Linked DNA regions of Flectobacillus major DSM 103. The protein of the gene in region 1 interacts with the protein of each later gene in a pairwise test. Links are inferred from orthologs where the notes say so. Each region holds a gene or a part of one and is shown on either strand. Other genes may lie near its edges.

Region 1 (11,613 bases):
TTTCACTTTGGGCGAAACCCTGTATTATAACAAAATGTATTAATCATGAATGCCATTAAGGTTGATTACAAGCATCCAAAATCTTCTTTGTCGCCTTTACATCTGTAATTATTTTTTCGCCTCCCCATTCATTATAAATAAACGTTGTGATTTCGGCTACATCAATTGCATGCAATTGCTTGTTGGCAGGCATTGGTTGGTGGTATTTTTTCCCGTTTACAACAATCGTATCATGGAGTCCATTTCGCATAGCACAGATAATCAGGTTTTTATTGTTTTTCAAAAAATCTGAGCCTGCAATTGGCGGATACAACCCCGCCAGTCCTTTTCCGTCGATTTGATGGCAGTTGGCACAGTGGGTTTTATACAAAGCCTGCCCATCAATATAATACTGCTTTAGTTTGAGTTCATCCTTGCTCTCACAAGCCAATAACCCTAATGCTGATAACAGGATAAATAAGTATTTTGACATTGTTTTTTTATTATTGATATTGTTCCTTGAGTAATAGGTCAATATCGTTCATTAATTGGTCTACTTTTTCAGGAACAGTACCATCATATAATCCTCTTATATTTCTGTTTTTATCGACCAAAATAAACGCTCCACTGTGTACAATACCTCCAGGCTGAGTAGGGTCGTCGGTAGCGGTAACCATATAGCTTTTCTGTCCAAGCTCATAGATTTTCATTTTATCGCCAGTAACCATTTGCCATTGATTTCCTTCGATACCAAGGTTTTTCTTAAATTCTTTCAATACACTTGGCGTATCATGCCGAGGGTCGATGGTATGAGAAAGAATCATGAAATGCGGATTGTTTTTGTACTTTTCATATATCCGAAGCATCTGTGTTTTCATTTTTGGGCAGATAGTCGGGCAAGTTGTAAAAAAGAAGTCGGCTACATAAATTTTGTTAGCTACGTCTTTTTGGGTCGTAACTACAGAGTCTTGATTAATAAACTCAAAATCAGGAATAGTATGATAAACGGTGTCCGTTACACTTTTGCCATCTACAACTTTAGTTTCAATGCTTTTCTGGCCTAAATAAGGTAGGCTCTTTTTGCTTTCTGAGCAGCCAAATATAAAGGTAACCAGCAAAGCTATAGCCCAATGGTGGCCATGAAATATACCCATTAACTTACTTTGTAATTTTATCATTTTCCTAAGAACTGCTTTGCGTTGGCAATGCTAGTATTGGTTAAAACTTTTACTTCATTAATTTTCTTTTTTTCTCCTTCAAGGTACTTCAATGCTTCCTCAATACCCTTTCCTTTTACAGATTCAGGATTGTATTCGGCCATCCAATTCGACATTTTGATGTCGGCCGAATCGAGCTGGACAAATAACTCTTTTGCCTTGATAGAATCCTTAGAAACCTTCGATACGCTATCTAATTGCCCTTTTAGTGACATAATAACATCCATTTTAGGCATTACTTCGTCATGGACAGCAATTACTTCTTCTATAAGTTTTTTCTGTTGGTCTTCTTCTTGAGCTTTGTTGCAAGATGTAGCAATACCAAGGAGAAGAACTGGAATTATAATTTTTTTCATAATGGTAAATATAGTTGGATGAATAAAAAAGAGTTTTAATAAAAAACGCTACGATTCGATAGTATGTTTACCCAACATTTCACGAGCATTTTCAATAATCGTGGCTGAAGGATTTTGGCCACCAATCATTTGTGCAATTTCCATGATACGTTCCTCTTTAGATAACTTCTTAATTCTTGAAACGGTTCGGTCGGCAGAGTTATCTTTATAAACAAAATAATGGGCTGCTCCCTGAGCCGCAATTTGATGCAAATGAGTAATAGCAATAATCTGATGGCTTTTGCTCATTTCACGCATCATATTGCCTACTTTGATAGAAACTTCACCAGATATACCCGTGTCTATTTCATCAAAAACAATCGTAGGCAAAGCCCTCTTATTGGCTAGAATATACTTGATAGCTAGCATTAAACGGCTAAATTCGCCACCTGAGGCTACGTTTTTGAGAGGTTGAGGCTTGATACCTTTGTTGGCCGAAAACAACAAGTTAACAATATTGATACCAGTTGCCGAAGGTTTAATAAACTCATTTTCGACTTTGAGCGTAGCATTGGGCATTCCAAGGTCGAATAACAAAGCCGAGATTTGTTTTTCGATAGTTGCTAATACGCCCAAACGTGATTTTGACAAAGCCTCTGCACTTTTCATAAGGGCTTTTTCAGTTTTTTCGACCACACTTTTAGCTTTTTCCAAAGATTCGTCGAGGTTCAATACCTTACCGACTTTTATTTCGAGTTCGGCCTGAATACGTAATAAATCGTTGTCGGCTTTTACTTGATGTTTTTGTAAAAGGTGATACAATAAATCTACACGTTGCTGTAAAGAAGATATTTTTTCATCATCTATTTCTACTTGGTCAGATTCGCTTTCTATTTCGTCGTTAATATCTTTGAGTTCTATCAAACAAGACTGTAGGCGTTCTTTGATATGGACAAACTGCGAGCCATATTGGCCAATAGTATTGATATTGGCAAGAGAAGTACCCAACAACGAAATGATTGACTGTTCCGAGCCATTCAAAAATGCTGAAGTTTGTTGAAGCTTAGATTTTACTTCTTCGGCATTTTCCAGCTTGTTTAGTTCCGTTTCTAGCTCTTCCAATTCATGAGCCTTTAGTTTTGCTTTGTGTAATTCTTCAAGCAAGAAGGCATTATAATCAAACTCTTTTTTACTTTCTTTTGCATCTTGCACCAATTCATCATAAGCTTTTTGGGCTTTTTGATAGCTCAAGAAATCAGATTTGTATTTATCGACCAAACTTTCATTTTGGGCAAATGTATCAACAATCTGAAGCTGATATTCATTGGCCCCCAAAAGTAAATTATCATGTTGCGAATGCACATCCATAAGCTGAGAGGCAATTCGGCGAAGGGTTTCTAAATTGACAGGCGTATCGTTGACAAACGCACGGGTTTTGCCCTGTGGCGAAATTTCACGACGAATAATACAATGGTCTTCATAATCTAGCTCTTCTTCCTCAAAAATACTTTTGATAATAAATCCAGAAATATTAAACTCACCTTCAATAATACATTTTTCATCGGGGCTATATAAGGCCTTTGTATCGGCCCGATTACCAAGCAATAAGCCAATCGCTCCAAGCATAATCGACTTACCAGCTCCAGTTTCGCCTGTAATAATATTAAGGGCGTGATTGGGCGAAAGCTCTAAATGCTCGATAAGAGCATAGTTTTTTATCTTTAGATGAGTAAGCATTGTATATAAATAACCCAGATACCTGAAAAATCACCAATATCTGAAATTTGTTAGTCGTTATCTGTTTAGTTTTGGGCTATATCAACCGATTTATCATGCTAAAAATAGCGAGACAGTTCACAAAAATACAATAGATAATCGTACAAGTAACTAAAATTAATCTTCAAATTTTGGTATGCGTTTTTGTATTTTGGCCGTAAAAGCCTCTTGCAAATCATTTGATAAGAGTAGCCCTGCATTCCAAGTAGCTATATAATCAAGGCCATCGGCTATTGAATGCTCACGGCTATAATTCAGAATATGTTTTGTGCCTCGAATAGATAGAGGCGATTTTTGAGCAATTTGTTCAGCCAGAATCAGCACTTCATCAAGCATAGTTTGGTTATCAGGGAAAGAACGATTCACTAGTCCTATTTTTGCGGCTTCTTGTCCTGTTATATTTCGACCAGTGAAGGCCATTTCTCGTACCATTCCTTCGCCAATAAGCTTCGGTAGGCGTTGAAGTGTACCCAAGTCGGCTACCATACCCATGTCGATTTCTTTGATAGTAAAAAAGCTATCGTCGGTACAATATCGCATATCACAGCCACAAATTAAATCAATACCAGCCCCAATACACCCCCCGTGTATAGCTGCCAAAACAGGTTTAGAACAATCGGCAATAGCATTGATAGGAGCTTGGAGTTGCAAAATCTCTTTCCGCAGTTTTTCTCTACCTCGGCCTTCGCACGAAACAGCCTTTTGGGTAACAGACATTAGTAGGTTGAGGTCGATACCCGCAGAAAAGTGTTTGCTTGTGCCACCATCAAGTACTACAACCCGTACTTCAGGGTTTTCGTCGATATGCTCAAATACCTCTCTAAACTCCCGCCAAAACGTTTGGCTGAGGGCGTTTGCCTTGTCGGGGCGGTTGATACTAAGATGGGCAATGTGATTTTGAATCTTTAAAAGAAGGGTTTCCATGTTAAAATGAGGTTTGTTGATTAAAACGAAAGTAATATAGGAATTCTTTTCATAAAATGGCAACCTATAAAAATTTAGCAGAAATTAATAAAAGATTAAATATTTGATTATCAGGTGATTGTAATGTTGTTTTTGAAATCTAATCAGCTAATTAACAAATCCTTTTTGCTCTTTCACATTCTGCATTTACCTTTACGAAACTTTTCTTAATACATAGGAATTTTCAATAACAGATAACGACACGAAAAATGAGTGTACTTGTTAACAAAAACTCAAGAGTAATCGTACAAGGCTTTACGGGTTCGGAAGGTTCTTTCCATGCTCAGCAAATGATAGAATACGGCACAAACGTCGTGGGTGGTGTTACGCCGGGTAAAGGTGGTTCTACGCATCTTGACCGTCCAGTTTTCAATACTGTATTGGAAGCTGTACAGCAAGCTGGAGCAGATACCTCTATTATCTTCGTTCCGCCTGCATTTGCAGCCGATGCTATCATGGAAGCTGCCGATGCTGGAATCAAAGTGATTATTTGTATCACTGAAGGTATTCCAACAAAGGATATGATTTATGCCAAAGAATACATCAAAAACAAAGCTACTCGTTTGATTGGCCCTAACTGTCCAGGTGTAATGACCGCAGGAGAATGTAAAGTAGGTATTATGCCAGCTTTTATTTTCTCGAAAGGTAAAATTGGTATCGTTTCTAAGTCTGGAACATTGACTTACGAAGCTGTAGATCAATTAACTAAAGCTGGTTTAGGACAAACTACAGCAATTGGTATTGGTGGTGACCCAATTATCGGAACAACTACTAAAGAAGCCGTTGAATTGTTGATGAATGACCCTGAAACAGAAGGTATTGTAATGATTGGCGAAATCGGTGGAGGAATGGAAGCCGAGGCTGCTCGTTGGATTAAAGAAACTGGTAACAAAAAACCTGTAGTTGGTTTTATTGCTGGTCAAACTGCTCCAAAAGGTCGTCGTATGGGTCACGCTGGTGCTATCATCGGTGGTGCTGATGATACTGCTGCTGCCAAAATGGCAATCATGGAAGAGTGCGGAATTCACGTGGTTCACTCTCCTGCCGACATTGGTGCAACAATGTTGAAAGCTTTAGGCTTGAAATAATTGTGATGAGGCTGTTGGCAATTGGTAATAGGTAATGTAATTTTGTAAAAATATTACAGATATTGCTGAACGTCAACTATACATATTGCAAAAACTTTACAAAACCTGACAAACAATCGTTTGTCAGGTTTTTGTGCTTATTATTGTCCAAACCCCTAGGCTTTCCTAGTTGGGTTCGGGTACTTATAACATATATACTCACCCTAAGCCTATGCTTGTTGGGGAGGGGCGTAAAAGCCAATAATATTGGCCCAGACAAAGCCTACTACTTGGTGTATGATTACCATGACGATTGGCAGGTATACGACGACCACTATAAGGCTTATGTACCTTATATTAAAGGCGAACACAAAGATTACAATTCTTTCAGTTTGTTTTTTGATACCGAAAATTATAGAGGATATAAGCTTTTGTATTATTCGGGCAAAGAAAATTACCTTTTTATCAACGCTTCTTTACAACGAAAGCTACCAACCGAGCAGTGGGTGGTGATGGATATAGATAGTTTGAAAGAAAAATATGGAAAACTAAAATTGTTTTTGACTTTCTACGGAACCAATACCAATGTAGAAGCCATGACAGTACAGGTAGGAAATAAGATTTCAAAAGTAGAAAAAAGTATCCAAATATCAGATTCTCTATTGACAGTTATTCCTAGAGAACTAACACCTTTTCAAGATTTTGTTACCTTAGGTTTGTTATTTTTAGCGGTCTGTTATGCCTTTTTATACAATTTACAGCCCAAAGCATTTGGTCGTTATTTTAGTATTCAAGATTTATTGACAATCAATATAAGAGACGATGCCTTTATTGTTAATAAACCATTTGATTTAGGAAACTTGCTTTTTGTACTGAATCTAAGCTTTACATTAGCATTTATTTTTATGCTTATCCAAAGCGATGAAATGGATTTATTTTCGGTTAGTACCATTCTAAGAGATGGCGAAAGCTTAGGAACGATGTTTAGTAACTTTATTGAACTCGGCGTTGTGATTTTTGTTTTGATGTTGGCCAAATATGTAGCTTTAGCCATTTTAACAAACCTCTATAGGCTCGATAATATTACTAATGTGCATTATTTTAAAGTAATTCAAGCATCCAGTATTTTCTTTTTGGTAGTGGTGGTATTCTTGAGTGTGAGTGCTGTATCGGCTCCAGAAGTGATAAAAAATATACAAAATATACTGCTGATACCGATTTCAATTTTCTTTTTACTACGACTAATATTAATATACTTTACGATAAATAAGATGACACCGTTAAAAAATCTCTATTTATTTTCGTATCTTTGCATCGTTGAAGTCATTCCATTGATAGTAGGAATTCGATATGCCCTATAGGTTGGGCCAACAGTAATAACCCACATTAAAGTTTAACTGCATTGAGCATGAGCGAAACAACAGGAAACGCACATCCAGACAGATTAACCAAAGTATCCAGCATTCTAGTGTCGCAAGCACGGCCAACAGATGAAAAATCACCCTATTTTGAGTTGGCTAAAAGATACAATATTAAGGTAGATTTTCGTCCATTTATTGAGATACAAGGCGTTTCATTCAAAGACTTTCGTAAGCAAAAAATTAACATTCTTGACCATACGGCCATTATCTTTACGAGTCGTAATGCTGTAGATCATTTTTTTCGTATTTGCAAAGAAGCTCGAATCGAGGTGCCTGCAGATATGAAGTATTTCTGTATAACGGAGCAAACCGCTATATATTTACAGAAATACATTGTGATTCGCAAGAGAAAAATATTCTCTGGGCAAAAAACGGCAGCCGATTTGTTAGAACTAATTAAAAAACACAAAACTGAAAAGTTTTTGTTTCCATGTTCAGACAAACGTCGTAACGATATTCCAGAGTTTATGGGTACAAATGATTTGCATTTGACAGAAGCGGTAATGTACGAAACGGTTTCTGCGGATTTGTCTGACCTAGAAGATGTTTATTACGATATTTTGGCGTTCTTTAGTCCGTCAGGAATTAAATCTTTGTTTGAAAACTTTCCAGATTTTAAACAAAACAAAACTCGTATGGCTGCATTTGGGCCAACTACTGCCAAGGCAGTTACAGATGCAGGTTTGATTTTGGATATTCAAGCCCCACTGCCCAATGCCCCTTCAATGTCGGGTGCATTGGAATTATACATTAAAAAAGTGAATGGTTTGTAAGCTAAATCATTGACAAAATCTAGCAGGTCTGATTCGTTTTTCAATGAATCAGACCTGCTTTTTTGTGGGTGTTTACAACAAAAACGCTGGAATATCCGTTTATATCAAGTGGTTTTATGTATCAAATTATATATCATTATGGCGTTGTTACAAATAATATTTTAGCGTATTCCAATTCATACCTCAAAATTTCAATGATTATTTGGAATTTGTTATTAGTTTTGGGAAAGCGGAAGCATTTATTGTAAGTAGCTGTATTGAGTAATTGCCTCTTCATCATCACAGTACAATGCTGTACCCATGAGTACCTAGTTTGAAAACACTATGCAGAAAAAACTATTATTCCTCATTTTGACCTTTATTGTGATGGGCGTTCTGCCAGTAATAGCTCAGCAGGATGCTCAATTGAGCCAATATATGTTCAACCCTTTGTACATCAACCCTGCCACCGCTGGCACTGATGGCACACTCAAGTTTCAATTACACTATAGAAACCAGTGGTCGGGCTATCAAACAAGCCTAGATGGAGGAGGCTCGTTGGGTACACAAATATTTACCGCTTCGATGCCACTAAATGGCCTACGAAGTGGCATTGGTGTACATTTTGTCAATGATAAAACTCCTTCAGGGGCAGGTTACCAAGATTTAAAACTTTCATATTCTTATCAGATAGGCTTAGGGAATGGAAGTATCATTTCGCTTGGGGCAAGAGGCGGGTTTCATATAAAATCGTTCGATAATAGTTTTCGCCCACGCGAGAGCGACGACCCCTTGATTGATGGCCTTTCGGGAAAGATTAGTCAAACCAAACCCGACTACAGCGTTGGGGTATTATACAAGGCTTCTAATTATTTTGTGGGTGCGAGCCTCAACCATATCAACTCGCCAGTGTACAATTTTGGTATAGCAAATATTGCCAATAACAAAGCTGTCCAAAGCTTGTATGTACATGGTGGCTATAATTATTATTTGACAGACGACATTGAGATTAGTCCTACTGCACTTTTTAGAACCGACTTTCAGACGAATGTACTCGAAGGAGGTGCGATTTTGACCTATGCCGAAAAGTATTGGGTTGGAGGTTCTTATAGACTTAATGATGCTGGCATTATTATTGCGGGCATATCTTTATTACAGAATAATTCTTTAAAGATAGGTTATTCGTTGGATTTGACCACCACGAATGGAGCATCCGCCAAGGCCCCGACATCGCACGAAATATTGCTTAGCTATTCACTTCCAGCTCCCAAGTTATTAAGTGGTAAGAAAACTCCTGTGAGAACCCCAAGGTTTAGGAGATAATTCTCTTGTTTCATTGAATCCTAGCAAGGAGGAATGACGTAAGTTGATGGTGTGAATAGGCTTGTGTATCAAAACGATAATCTATTACCAAACAACCCGAAAAATTTATTAACTTTGCTTTTCTAAGCAAATACTAAAAAGTTTTTAATCTCGTTTTAAGAAAAATTAACAAATTATATTTTGAAATTAGGAAGAAAAGATATTTAGTTTTAGTAATTTTCTAATGTACCCACAATAATATAAATTAACTACGTTTACAATTTTGAGAATTATTTACCCGTTTGTAAGCAGGTATCAATCGCAAAAGTAAAATCAATATGAATTACAGTGTAATTTTCAGGAAAACTCTATTACTAATCCTTATAGCCGTTCCTGTTTTATTTTTAGATAGTTGTAGCTCTTCATCTAGTAAAAAAGGGGGGAAAACTGCAAGTAGTAAAAGTAAAAGTGGAAAAGGTAGAGAAGTTGCTACCAAAGGAAAAGGAGGGAAAAAAGGCCGTAGCAGCAAGAAAGAAGATGTTGGTATGGTAAATGGTGAAATTGCGGCTACTGCAAGAAAAGGCTGGAAGCAAACCACTCCACTAGGAATGGTACTGATTCCGTCGGGCTCGTATATGATGGGGCAAGCCGATGAAGATATCGTATCGTCGTCTGTTAACTTCAATAAAAGAGTTTCGGTAGCTCAATTCTTTATGGACGATACTGAAATTAGTAATAATGAGTATCGACAATTTACTTCTGCTATGCTTACTGACTCTATCTCGGTATTGGGCGAAGAAAAAATTATGACAGAGTATTATCCAGATACTACTGTATGGAGCAAAGACTTTACGTATCACAACGGTGATCCAATGACTGAATATTACTTTTCAAGCCCAGCATTTGACTTGTATCCAGTAGTTGGTGTAAGTTGGAGAGCTGCAAAGTATTTCTGCGAATGGCGTACAAAAGCTTTGAACGACCACAGAACAGCCGAAGGAATGTATATTTCTCCTCGTTTCCGTTTACCATCGGAAGCTGAATGGGAATGGGCTTCGAGGGGGGGGAAAGCTTCTGCAAAGTATCCTTGGGGTAATCCTTACGTAGCTAATGGAAAAGGTTGCTTATTAGCCAATTTCAAGCCACATAGAGGTAATTATGATGCTGATGGATATGCCTATACTGCTCCAGTAAATTCATACAACCCTAACGATTATGGCCTTTACAACATGGCTGGAAACGTAGCTGAGTGGTGTATTGATGCTTATTCAGACAATGCTGTTGCGATTACATGGGACCTAAATACGTTGAATGACGACAAAGACGAGCCAAGAAAGGTTATTAGAGGTGGTTCATGGAAAGACGTAGCCTATTACCTTGAAACGGGTACTCGTGCTTATGAATATGAAGATAAAAAACGTTCATATATAGGTTTCCGCTGTGCCATGACACATTTAGGACGTTCTTCAGGTAAAGAATTTAGATAGTAGATTGAGGGGTAATTAATTGAAACAGCTCTTTGAGGGAAGATTCAGTTAATTACCTTTTTATTTGATAACATAAGGGGGTTGAGTGTGGATAACAACAACCTTAATCCGAAACTAATAGTAAAACAAACTCGAAACTGTACATTTTCATTCCACTTTAAATCATTTTCAGAACAAATGAAGGGCTTAGAAAAAATTATTAACGTTATCGCCAGTGCTGGTGCCGCAGTAGTTATTGTTGGAGCATTATTTAAAATTTTACACTTAGAAGGTGCTAATCAAATGCTAATGGTAGGTATGCTAACAGAAGCAGCTATTTTCTTGTTGTTTGCTATTTTGTATGCTACTGCTAAGCCTGAAAAGGAGTATGAATGGGAACGAGTTTACCCTGAATTAGCCAAAGATTTTCAAGGTGAATTGCCAAAGGTGTCATCTCGTGGTTCTTTTACAGGTGGCAATGGCCTAACAGCCAAAATGGATGATGCTTTGGCCAATGCTAAAATATCGCCAGAAGTATTCGATAACTTGGGCAAAAGCCTCAAATCGCTTACTGAGTCAGTTTCAAAAATTGGAGAAATTTCAGATGCTACAATCGCTACAACTGAATATGCTAAAAATATTAAAGTAGCTTCGGCAACCGTAAGCGAAATGAACAAAGCGTATGGTACAACCTTGAACGCTGTTTCTGAGTTTTCTAATGCTACTCAGGATGCAAAAGAATATCGTGCTCAGTTCCAAAAAATTACCCAAAATATGGGTGCTTTAAATGCTGTATATGAATTAGAATTACAAGATACCAACAAGCACCTAAAAGCAATGAATGCATTCTATGGCAATTTGACAACTGCAATGGAAAATATGTCTGACGCAAGTAAGGATACCCAACAGTTTAAGCAAGAGTTAGCTAAATTGACAACCAACTTATCTTCATTGAACAATGTTTATGGAAGTATGTTGTCTGCCATGAAAGGTAACTAAGTAATGAAAAAACCTTGAAGTGCGTTACAAATAGCAATGTGATTGGATATTTCACCTCACTTTCAATGTTTTTTATCTACTTGTACAAGGAAATAATCTTGGTTATTTCTTGAAAATCAAACTTAAACTTTAAATCCTCAAGCATAATATACAATGGCAGGTTTAAAAGAAACGCCCCGTCAGAAGATGATTGGGATGATGTATTTGGTACTCACAGCCTTGCTTGCTTTGCAGGTTAGTGATGCTCTTTTACAGAAATTCGCTTTATTGAATAACAGTTTGGAGACAGCCAATCAGTCTGCATCTGAAAAAAATAAAGGTACTATTCAAGGTATC
Region 2 (11,672 bases), 3.3 Mb from region 1 along the record:
CGAAGGTTACATTCGGCACGAGTCAAATACATTTCGGCAATACGTACAATAGGTAAATCGCCGTATCGGTCGGCAAACTTGAGTGTGTACATATTTCTATTCAACTCTTCAAAAAACTGGCCACGAGTATCCTCTGCAGAATAAAGAGCCAAGTGTTTTGCTTGAACACGAATATCGCCACGACCTTGGTTTCTTGTCGAAGCATAAAACGTATTCAAATCATTAGTACCGTCTTGGTCAGTAACAATAATTCTAAAAATCAACTCAGAACCATTAGTTGCATCGTTGAATGCTTCAGAAAACGAAGGCGCTAACTGCTGTACACCCGAAGCAATAACACGGTTGGCAGCGTCACGAGCCAAAGCATAATTACCTTGTGCCAAATAGACACGAGATAAAATAGCAGATGCCGCATTTTTGGTAGCAAACCCAGTATTGGTAAGCGATTCGGGCAACAATTGTTCTGCTTTTGTTAAATCATCTAATACTTGTGCATAAATCTGAGCCACAGAAGCACGTTCTTTGCTATCGACAGAAGTAATACCCCGAGTTGGTGTCAAAACCAATGGTACAGCCAAGTTGGTAGCATTGTTACCATCACCCCAAAACTTCCCATATAAGTTCACCAAGTCAAAGTACAAAATACCTCTGATAAAACGAGCTTGTCCTTCAACTGAAGCACGTTCAGCTTGGTCAACTTTTTCAAGTGCCGAAAGCACGTTGTTGACACGGTTAATAGCATTATAGCTATCCATCCACAGGTTGGTAATATCGCCATTGGTTGGAGCAATCGTTTTTCTCCAGATTTCGTCCAAAGTAGTAAACGTACCACCAAAAACTACGTCACGGTCATCCACAATCAACTCTTTGATATACTGGCTACCTCCCCCCAACACATTTACATCACTAATACCATCGTAAGCACCCACCAGTGTAACCTGAACGTCTTTTGAAGTATTCAATGCTGCTAATTCGTCGATACTTACCTTAGGTTCAATATCGAGTTGTTTATCGCAAGCTGTCAGCGTACTCAACGCAAAGCTTACCATTAATATATTTTTAAATATCTTATTCATCTTCTTTATTCAATTTAGATTAAAAACCAAGATTTACACCAAATGTAATGGTACGAGCTTGTGGAGCTGTGTAGAAGTCATAACCCTGAGCAATATTAGAAACAATATCATCAGCATTTACTTCTGGGTCCCAGCCTGTGTATTTGGTGAAAGTTGCCAAGTTTTGAGCCGTAACATATACACGCATGTTATTGATTTTTGCTTTGTTCAAGATATTTTTAGGAATATTATATCCTAATGTAACGTTTCTTAAACGAACAAAAGAACCATTTTGAATAAAACGACTTGATGCCTGAGCCCCATTGTTATAGAACAAACGAGCTTCAGGAATATTGGTATTGGTGTTGGTTGGAGTCCAAGCATTTAGCTGGTCTACAGTTTGGTTATCTTCAAAACGACCGTTAGCAGAAGAGAAACGGCCAACGCCATAGAAGTTAATATCATTACCAAATTGACCGTTAATAAATACGCTTAATTCAAAACCCTTGTAACTAAATGTATTGGTAATACCGCCTGTCCAATCTGGCAAAGCTTTACCTACCACCACACGTTGAGCTTGTCCGTATACACTGGTTGTTGAGCGGTCAATAGAACCATCAGCATTTTTTGTATTTTTGTACCACAAAGCATTACCATTGGCAGGGTCAACACCAGCATATTCGGCTGTAAAGAATGTACCAATTGGCTGGCCTTCTACGGCACGGCTCATGTTGTTCAAACCACCCTCAATAATTTGTCCTTGCAAGTCGGTAACTTTGTTGGCATTGAAAGCTGCATTAAAGCTTGTTCTCCATTTGAAAGCCCCAACAAGGTTATCTGAATTTAAGACAAATTCAATACCCTTGTTTTGCAATTTACCAATATTACGAGTTTGTGTAGCAAAGCCTGTCGAGCCTGGTACGTTTACATTCAACAACAAATTAGATGTATTTTTTTGGTAAACATCAATTTCCCCTGTCAAACGGTTATTTAAGAAACCAAAGTCAACGCCAAAATCAAATTGGTCGGTAGTTTCCCAGCTCAAGTCTGGGTTTGCCAACTGGATTGGTCTTTGTCCTGGAATAGTACCATAACCAGCATCACCAGCATACAAACCTCTTTGAGGGAAGTTAATTGTATTGGTAGAAGCACCGCTACCATCAGCACCAATTTCAGCATTACCTGTACGGCCATAACTTGTACGTACTTTCAAGAAACTAATACTTTTGTTGTTTTTCAAGAACTCCTCTTCCGAGACTACCCAACCCAACGAAGCCGCAGGGAAGAAACCATATCTTTGGTTTGTACCAAAGCGAGAAGAACCATCAACACGAGCACTTACCCCCAACAAGTAACGGTCGTTGAACTTATAGTTGGCTCTTGCAAAATATGACAAGAAACTAAAAGCTGTTTCAGATGAGTTACCAGCTGTTTTACGAGCCGCCGCAAAAATTGTTTGGTATGAGTCTGAAGGGAAGTCCTGACCTTCGATATAATGACGTTTTGTTTCAGAGCGTTGAAACGACATACCCAATGTAGCATCTAATGAATGTACCCCAAAGGCTTTGCTATAAGCAAAGAAATTGTTGGTATTGTAGTTTTCTACACGTACAGTTCTTGACACACCCAAACCACCCGGTACACCTGTATTACGAGCAGTAAGTGAGTTATAGAATTGCTCTTCTAACTGATTAAGTACATCTACACCATATTCAGAACGGAAAGATAAATCTTTAGTGATTTTTAGTTGGCCATAAACACTCCCAATTGTACGATTTACAGTAGTATTATAAAATGCGTTACCAATATTAACAAGTGGGTTATAGTAATATGGAATACTTGGGTCGCCTGGCAATGAACCCGCTGGTAAGCCTGTAGCTGGGTCGATAGAAGGAGTCATTGGAGGCAAAGCTACCATTTGCATAGGGTTATCAAACTGGCGGTCGCCCGAGATACGCTTATTCAAGGTTCTTGACAAAGACATATTCACCCCGATTTTGAATTTATCAGTAAGAGAATGGTCTAAGTTCATACGTCCAGTAGCTCTTGTCAAAGCATTTCCTACAAGAATACCCTTTTGGTCTAGGTATTGTCCTGAAACAAAAATAGATGTTTTTTCAGAACCACTCGTAATATTCATATCATATTGGCTCATTGGAGCATCTTGATAAGCCAAATCGCCCCAATTGGTTGAAGCTTGATTGGCTGTACCAAAAGTACCCAAACCTTGTGTTACAAAAAAGTCATTCATATATGACGTTGATGAACTTGGGTCAGATGGGTCTATTTCATCTAAGCGGTCGGCATTACCTGCTGCCTGACGATAAAAGTTTACATATTGTTCTGTATTCAAAAACTGTAACTTACGAGTAGGCTTGCTCGACCCTACCTGATAGCCAAAGTTTACACGAGTTTGACCATTTTTACCTTTTTTAGTAGTAATAATCACAACACCATTGGCACCACGAGCTCCATAGATAGCAGCGGCAGCGGCATCTTTCAATACCTCCATTGATTCAATATCTTGAGGGTTGATATCGGCCAAAGGGTTGGTTGCTCCAAACTGAAAAGAAAGGTTATTAGTAGTCAATGGAATACCATCTATTACATACAAAGGCTGAGTATTGGCCGAAATAGAAGACTGTCCACGCACATTGATACGGATACCTTGCCCCAACTTGCCACTACCCGAGTTTACAACAACCCCTGCTGCTTTACCTTGAATAGCTTGGTCGAAAGTAGTAACAGGCATATCCGAAATATCTGACGATTTAATTTTGGCCACATTTCCAGTTACATCACGTTTAATCTGAGTACCAAAACCTACTACAAGTACTTCTTCCAATGCCTTAGTATCTTCTTTCAAAGCCACATTAACGGTAGTTTGGCTACCAACAGCTACCTCTTGGCTAATAAAACCCACAAATCTAAATACTAATACCGATTTGCCACTTGGTACACTAATAGAATAGTTACCATTTGCATCAGTTTGAGTTCCTCTGCCAGTACCTTTTAGCTGGACTGTTACACTAGGAAGACCCGAACCATCTTCTGACGATGTTACCTTTCCTGTCACTTTGCGATCTTGGGCTGTTAAATTAAACAGTACCCCAATCACTAGCAGGAAGCTTAATAATAAATGCTTCTTCATGAAGTGTATGTGTTTAGTGAAAAATGAAAAAAATGAAAATTTAATAGAATTAGTAGAGTTCAGTGTACAAGTATAAGCCCTACACGAGTAAAAATAAACATTTTAGTACGAAAAAGTCGCTAAAATTAAGTAGTTATCTCTATTTTGCTTTATATTTTGCTAATAATTATATAACATTTCAGCCTACAAAAAAGATTTTATTTTTTACCATATCTAATGTAGATGAACTGGTTAGCATCAATAAAATTCAAAAAATAATAAGCAGGCTATAAATATTTAGCAAAGAAAAACGCCTACTTTAGAAGTTTGTCAGTAATTTAGCGAGCGATTTCTTCAATACTCTTTTCCAAAGCATTTATTATTGCAATAATAAAAGTGTAATTGAAGAGCTAATTTTAAGGAGGAATCTATTTTCCGTTTTGTACATTATAGTTTCATAAATAATTGTATATCAAATGAACATTCACGAGTATCAAGCTAAAGACATTCTCAAAAGCTACGGTGTCCGTATTCAGGAAGGCATCGTTGTGGATACACCCGCACTGGCAGTTGAAGCTGCCCGTGAGCTAACAGCTAAAACAGGCTCTCAATGGCATGTTATCAAAGCTCAAATCCATGCTGGTGGACGCGGTAAAGGAGGCGGTGTTAAACTTGCCAAAAATTTAGAAGAAGTTCGTGAAAAATCGGAACAAATTTTGGGTATGCAGTTGATTACACACCAAACTGGCCCAGAAGGAAAAAAAGTAAATAAAGTTTTAATTGCTGAGGATGTCTATTACCCAGGCCCTTCTGAAATTAAAGAATACTACATTTCGATTTTATTAGACCGTGCTACTGGTAGCAATGTAATCATGGCATCTACTGAAGGTGGTATGGATATTGAAGAAGTAGCTGAACACTCTCCTGAAAAAATCATCAAAGAATGGATTGACCCTCGTGTTGGCCTTCAGCAATTCCAAGCTCGTAAAGTAGCTTTTGCGTTAGGTTTATCGGGCGAAGCTTTCAAAGAAATGGTGAAATTCATCAATGCTCTTTACAAAGCTTATGTTACTTCTGACTCTTCGATGTTTGAAATCAACCCTGTGTTGAAAACTTCAGATAATAAAATATTGGCAGTTGATGCAAAAGTAAACCTTGATGACAACGCTTTGTTCCGTCATCCAGATTTTATTGCTTTGCGTGATACTACCGAAGAAGACCCCTTAGAAGTTGAAGCTTCGGCCAATGACCTTAACTATGTAAAACTTGACGGTAACGTGGGTTGTATGGTAAATGGTGCTGGTTTGGCAATGGCTACTATGGACATTATCAAGCTTTCGGGTGGCGAGCCTGCCAACTTCCTAGATGTTGGGGGAGGAGCTAACGCTAAAACGGTAGAAGCTGGCTTCCGTATTATCTTGAAAGACCCTAACGTTAAGGCTATCTTGATTAATATCTTTGGTGGTATTGTTCGTTGCGACCGTGTCGCTACGGGGGTTGTTGAAGCTTACAAAGCTATCGGAAACATTCCTGTACCAATCATCGTGCGTTTGCAAGGTACAAACGCTGCTGAAGGTGCTAAAATCATCGATGAATCTGGCTTGAAAGTATTCTCTGCCGTTTTATTGAAAGAAGCTGCTGAAAAAGTAGAACAAGTATTGGCTGGAACTATCTAATTACAGCTAATAAGTATATAAAAAAGCCAAGTTGTCGAAACGATAACTTGGCTTTTTTTATGATGATACAAATGGTAAATTAGGGAGCAATTACGTTTTGAGAATAACCTATTAATTATCAATTCATCCAGACTAAAGCTTTCATTTAGGCCAACCCCTTGCTCTAAAAAACCGCATCACTCTTCATTTACAATTCATATTAGTATTTGGTCGATTTTGTACCGCTCCCTCCTGCCGTATAATATTGGTTAGCTTCAGGCAATATTTTTTTGATGTTAGCAATACGTTGTTCGTCGGAAGGGTGAGTCGATAAAAATAACGGAGGTTTTGTACCCTTGTTCAAAGCAGCCATTCTTCCCCAAAACGCCACTGCCTCTTCAGGATTATACCCAGCCATAGCCATAAAAATTAACCCCAAATGGTCAGCCTCCGACTCCTGTCCACGTCCATTGGCCAAGATAGTCAACTGAGCCCCCGCAGGAGCTGCCACACCAAATACTGTATTCCAAAGCCCTTGTGTAGCCTGTGGTTTATCTTTCATAGCAACCTGAAGACCTACCTGCCCAGCAGCCAACAAGCCCTGAGCAATCATTCCTTGGCTCATTCTTTCGGCACCATGCTTGGCAATAGCATGCGACACCTCGTGCCCCATTACTACGGCTAGCCCTGCTTCGGTTTGAGTAACTGGCAAAATCCCTGTATATACTACCATTTTACCTCCAGGCATACACCAAGCATTCACTTCGTTGCTTTGTACCAACTCTGTTTGCCACTGATAACCATTCAGATAATTAGGATTACCCGTTTTCTCGAAGTATTGCTGGGCAGCACGAGCAATTTTGTCACCGACACGCTTTACCATCGCCGATTGCTGAGAAGACGCTGGTATTACCTTATTAGTATCCAAAAATTGTTTGTAGCTAGTCAAAGCCATCGAATTCATCTCTGAATCAGAAACAAGCAAAAACTGTTTTCTACCAGTAATGGGTACACTAGCACAAGCCCACAAAATAGCAATTAGTAAGGGGCCATATAAAAGAACTCTCTTCATGTTTTTATGATAAAATTTAAGGATAATTAACCATTAAGACGCAAAAGTTGCAAAAAGGTTCTACATTTCTATGAATAAGCCGTAGTTTTGTAGTAAAATTCACTAGCGAATTTAATCTGAAGGTTGATTTTATCAAAATTCTCGCTAAAACAATCCTCTATTGATTTAAAACATTAACGAATTATTATGAAAATCTTGTGTATTGGTCGCAATTACGCTGAACATATTGCCGAATTGAACAACGAGCGTCCTTCAGAGCCCGTACTTTTTATCAAACCTGATACTGCTATTCTTCGTGACAATGAGCCTTTTTATTACCCCGAATTTTCGCAAGATATTCATCATGAGGTAGAAATCGTTTTGAAAATCAATAAGATGGGGAAGAATATCGAGCCTAAATTTGCTCATAAATATTATGAAGAAATAGGTATCGGTATCGACTTTACAGCACGTGATTTACAAAGTAAGCTAAAAGAAAAAGGTTTACCTTGGGAAAAAGCAAAGGCTTTTAACGGCTCTGCCCCTATTTCGGGCTTTATTCCTAAAGGCGAATTCAATGATTTGAATAACTTAAACTTTCACCTTGAAATCAATGGTGAGCTTCGTCAAAAAGGAAATACGTCGATGATGCTATGGAACTTTGACGAAATCATTGCCGAAATATCAAAATATTTTACCCTCAAAACAGGCGACCTTATTTTTACAGGAACTCCTGCGGGTGTGGGGTCTGTCAAAATTGGAGATACGCTTTCGGCTTATTTGGAAGATGAAAAGTTACTCGAATTTGAGATTAAGTAAATCATCACATAGCAAAGGTACAAATCTCGTATTGGTGCCTTTGCTTCTATGATTCGTGTTGCTGCACGATTAAGCTGTTGGGCAAGGAATATATTTCTTATTTTCTTACACTTGGCACAAAATACCTTGATTTGAAGCAATTACCTAAAAATTTGAGCCTCTTTAGTCAGCAATCTATTTTTCAAACCTATGGCCTGTTTGCTCTTGGCCAGACGATTAAGTAAACAATACCTTGAAAAGATTACAACTTATACTCTTTTTGATTGGAATTTTGAACGCTAGTTTCGCTCAAAAAACCGTACTACCTTATCCCAAAGGCTATTTTCTATTTCCGATAAACCCTAATCAAAGAAATTACTTAGCTGGTGGAATGGGCGATTTGCGTAGCAACCATTTCCATGCTGGTATTGATATCAAAACGCAAGGCCGTGAAGGCTTACCTGTGTACGCCGCCGCCGATGGGTATATCTCGGATGTACGTGTACAAGCTGGAGGCTATGGCAATGTGGTTTTTATTACACATCCCAATGGCTATGTTACGGTGTATGGACACCTCAAATCTTTTGCCGAGCCTCTGGCTCAGTATGTTCGACAAGAACGGCTCAAAAAACAAACTTTTGAAATAGCCCTCAAACCCGCTCCCAACGAATTTAAAGTTACTCGTGGACAAATCATTGGTCTTTCTGGCAACACTGGTGGCTCGGCGGGTCCACACTTGCACTTCGAAATCAGAGATTTGAAAAATAATATTCTGAATCCCCTCAATTTTGGCTTTAAAGAAATCATCGATAATGTACCTCCTGTTTTTCAAGAAATCATCATCAAAAGCCTATCTATCGATTCACGCGTGATGGGTGAATTTGGAACAAGAAAGTACAGCCCTACCAAACGTGCCGATGGAAGCTTTACTATAGCCAATGGCGAGGTCTTGGCCAATGGTATAATTGGTATTGAACTGTTGGCTGTCGATAAAATGAATGATACCCATAATTCTAATGGCCTGAGTTGTGTAGAGTTGTTGGTTGATAACAACGAACTGTATTATTATCACCTAGAGCAATTTCCAGACGAACATTCCAACGATATTAATATTCATATTGACTATCCACTTCAGAAAAAAGAAGGACAACGAATTCAAAAGCTTTTTCAAGACGATGGTAATACCCTTTTGCCTGTGTATAAACCTAGTCCATCTAAAGGTAAAATCCATATCAACGATGGCAAAAGCCATGTAATAACCATCAAAATTTGGGACACCAACGAAAATCTTAGCACCTTACATTTTACGATTAAAGGACAACCCTTTGAAAGTTCGGTGGTGGTTACACCCAATAAACTACCTGTACAAATCGGTACTGCTATCGACGAAAATACGTTGGTGATTACAGCCAAAAACCTCAAAACTATTAATTCTATTTGTGAGGTACAACTACCCCAAAATACGGTTTCGTTACCGATTGCTTATACCAAAAATAACCAAGCTATCTATCTTTGGGATTTACGCAAAGGGATTCCTCAAGTGCTGAGTATCGACTCAACGAACTACCCTTTGGCGATTAAGCAGGCGATTTTTCCCAAAAAAGAAATACAATTTAGCGATAAGCAAATTACCGCTCATTTCAATAGCGAGGCTTTGTACGATACGCTTTATTTGGAAACCAATGTAAAAGCCACTACCTTTCAACTAGGTCAAAATAGTATTCCCTTAAAAAAACCGATTCAGATTACCTTTAAACCTGATACCAGTGTTGCTTTTCCTGACAAAACATCGGTATATACCAACAATAAAGACCGCAGATTTTTAGGAGGAAAATGGAGTGGAAACAGAATCAGTTTCAAAACCGACAACTTAGGGCATTATCAATTACTAACCGATAGTATTCCGCCAAAAGCAGCTTTGGTAACTAAAAATAAAGATTATTTCGCCTTTAAGGTATCCGATAACCTTTCAGGAATACGAAGCTTCAGAACAACTATCGACGGCAATTATATTCTATGCGACTATGACTATAAAAAAGCATTGGTATGGTCGGTAAAAAGCGACTCTACCCAAAGTTTTATCGGCAAAATGGTATTAGAACTAACCGATAATCAAGGAAATACCCAGATTTATTCTACTCAAATAGACAGTACATCGCATATTGCACCAGTACAGCACAAGGTGATAAAAAAAGCTTTGCCAGTACCAAAAAGCCCCTTAAAAACTAAGAAGAAAAAACATTAAAAATAAATAACTGTGCTATACTGTTCTATATAAAAATTGTTTTATAAATTTGTATTATGTTACTGCTTATTACAACAATAATCATTGGAGCAATATGATAAACTAATACAAATAACAGGGACACTCATTACAGAATAGTTTTGAATAAAATTAATTCTAATAAAAAGTTCCGTGGTATTATCAATAACAGAAAAACTCCTCAGGTCATGACATTAGCAATAGGAAACCTAGCACCCGATTTTGAACAAAAAGACCAAAATGGTCAATATATAAAGCTTTCGAGCTATAGAGGAAAAAAAGTAGTACTATATTTCTATCCAAAAGATAGTACCCCTGGCTGTACAGCTCAAGCCTGTAACCTGAACGATAACTTACCAGCCCTTCAGGCCAAAGGCTATGAAGTTATCGGGGTAAGTGTCGATAGCGAAAAGTCACACAAAAAGTTTATTGATAAATATGGTTTAAACTTCACGCTTATTTCTGACGAAGACCACCAAGTGGTAGAAGCCTATGGTGTTTGGGTAGAAAAGTCGATGTATGGCCGTACTTATATGGGTGTTGCCCGTACCACCTTTATTATAGATGAGCATGGTATTATTCAGGATATTATTGCAAAAGTAGATACCAAAAACCATACACAACAGATAATAACTGCATAAATTTGTGTGTTATAAATCCTAATTTTTATACGCATTATAACTAATTAACTAATCAATAATGGAAATTTCAGAATTACAGAAAGTTGCTTCACAAGTAAGACGCGACATTGTGAGACAAGTTCACGCGTGCCAGTCTGGTCACCCAGGTGGTTCATTGGGTTGTACAGACTTATTAGTAGGTCTTTATTTTGACCAAATGACACTTAAATCTGACGAATCAGGTAAAAAAATCTTTGATATGAATGGTATCGGTGAAGACCTATTCTTCTTATCGAATGGTCATATTTCACCTGTATTTTATTCAGTACTTGCTCGCTCAGGATATTTCCCTGTGGCTGAACTAGCAACATTCCGTAAATTAAACTCACGCTTGCAAGGACACCCAACTACACACGAACACCTAGAAGGTATTCGTATTGCTTCGGGTTCATTGGGCCAAGGAATGTCGGTAGCGATTGGTGCTGCTCAAGCCAAAAAATTGAATGGTGACAATAGCTTGGTATTTGTTTTGATGGGCGATGGCGAACAAAACGAAGGGCAAGTTTGGGAAGCAGCTATGTATGCTCCTCACCACAAAGTTGACAACTTAGTAGCTGTTATCGACTACAATGGTCAGCAAATCGACGGCCCTACAGACAAGGTAATGAACAACCGTGATTTGGGTGCCAAATACGAAGCTTTCGGTTGGAAAGTTATCAAAATGCAAGGTAACGATATGGCCGATGTTGTAAAAGTATTAACAGAAGCTCGTGAACTTTCTGGAAACGGACAACCAATTATGATTTTGATGACTACCGAAATGGGGGCTGGTGTCGACTTCATGATGGGTTCGCACAAATGGCACGGGGTTGCTCCAAACAACGAACAATTAGAAGCTGCTTTGGCTCAACTTCCAGAAACATTAGGTGATTATTAATCATTGAGTGAATGGGTGATTTACTCAATGAGTGAATATTAAACTTTTATCACTTTGAAAATCAAAAAATTACATATCAAAAATTTTAAATCTATTGCAGATTTAGAAATCATTGAACCTAATCCTTTTACGGTATTTGTTGGCCCAAATGGTTCAGGGAAAA

What was found.
Region 2: the proteins of sucD (region 1) and sucC interact in binary tests that used the Escherichia coli proteins (3 or more experiments, as listed by UniProt). The link is inferred for Flectobacillus major DSM 103 from one-to-one orthologs.

The regions. Positions count from the first base shown.
Region 1 is NZ_KE386491.1:4,311,859-4,323,471, forward strand. What follows is about bases 3,514-6,418. They hold sucD (succinate--CoA ligase subunit alpha), read left to right. Parts: upstream 3,514-4,479; coding sequence 4,480-5,358; downstream 5,359-6,418. Other genes in these bases: FLEMA_RS0146720 (crotonase/enoyl-CoA hydratase family protein), read right to left, coding at 3,514-4,231; FLEMA_RS72950 (DUF4271 domain-containing protein), read left to right, coding at 5,502-6,418. Outside these bases: FLEMA_RS0146675 (c-type cytochrome), read right to left, coding at 56-472; FLEMA_RS0146680 (SCO family protein), read right to left, coding at 483-1,157; FLEMA_RS72940 (hypothetical protein), read right to left, coding at 1,154-1,552; DNA repair protein RecN, read right to left, coding at 1,601-3,268; more of FLEMA_RS0146720, read right to left, coding at 3,425-3,513; more of FLEMA_RS72950, read left to right, coding at 6,419-6,698; FLEMA_RS72955 (uroporphyrinogen-III synthase), read left to right, coding at 6,746-7,531; FLEMA_RS72960 (PorP/SprF family type IX secretion system membrane protein), read left to right, coding at 7,856-8,833; porK (T9SS ring complex lipoprotein PorK/GldK), read left to right, coding at 9,151-10,299; porL (type IX secretion system motor protein PorL/GldL), read left to right, coding at 10,477-11,277; porM (type IX secretion system motor protein PorM/GldM), read left to right, coding at 11,431-11,613. UniProt on the Escherichia coli protein: Succinyl-CoA synthetase functions in the citric acid cycle (TCA), coupling the hydrolysis of succinyl-CoA to the synthesis of either ATP or GTP and thus represents the only step of substrate-level phosphorylation in the TCA.
Region 2 is NZ_KE386491.1:1,055,903-1,067,574, reverse strand. What follows is about bases 3,798-6,761. They hold sucC (ADP-forming succinate--CoA ligase subunit beta), read left to right. Parts: upstream 3,798-4,661; coding sequence 4,662-5,861; downstream 5,862-6,761. Other genes in these bases: FLEMA_RS0106235 (M48 family metallopeptidase), read right to left, coding at 6,061-6,761; FLEMA_RS0106245 (SusC/RagA family TonB-linked outer membrane protein), read right to left, coding at 3,798-4,206. Also shown: FLEMA_RS0106250 (RagB/SusD family nutrient uptake outer membrane protein), read right to left, coding at 1-1,076; more of FLEMA_RS0106245, read right to left, coding at 1,096-3,797; more of FLEMA_RS0106235, read right to left, coding at 6,762-6,912; FLEMA_RS0106230 (fumarylacetoacetate hydrolase family protein), read left to right, coding at 7,099-7,710; FLEMA_RS67710 (M23 family metallopeptidase), read left to right, coding at 7,943-9,934; bcp (thioredoxin-dependent thiol peroxidase), read left to right, coding at 10,141-10,593; FLEMA_RS0106215 (transketolase), read left to right, coding at 10,652-11,509; FLEMA_RS0106210 (AAA family ATPase), read left to right, coding at 11,564-11,672. UniProt on the Escherichia coli protein: Succinyl-CoA synthetase functions in the citric acid cycle (TCA), coupling the hydrolysis of succinyl-CoA to the synthesis of either ATP or GTP and thus represents the only step of substrate-level phosphorylation in the TCA.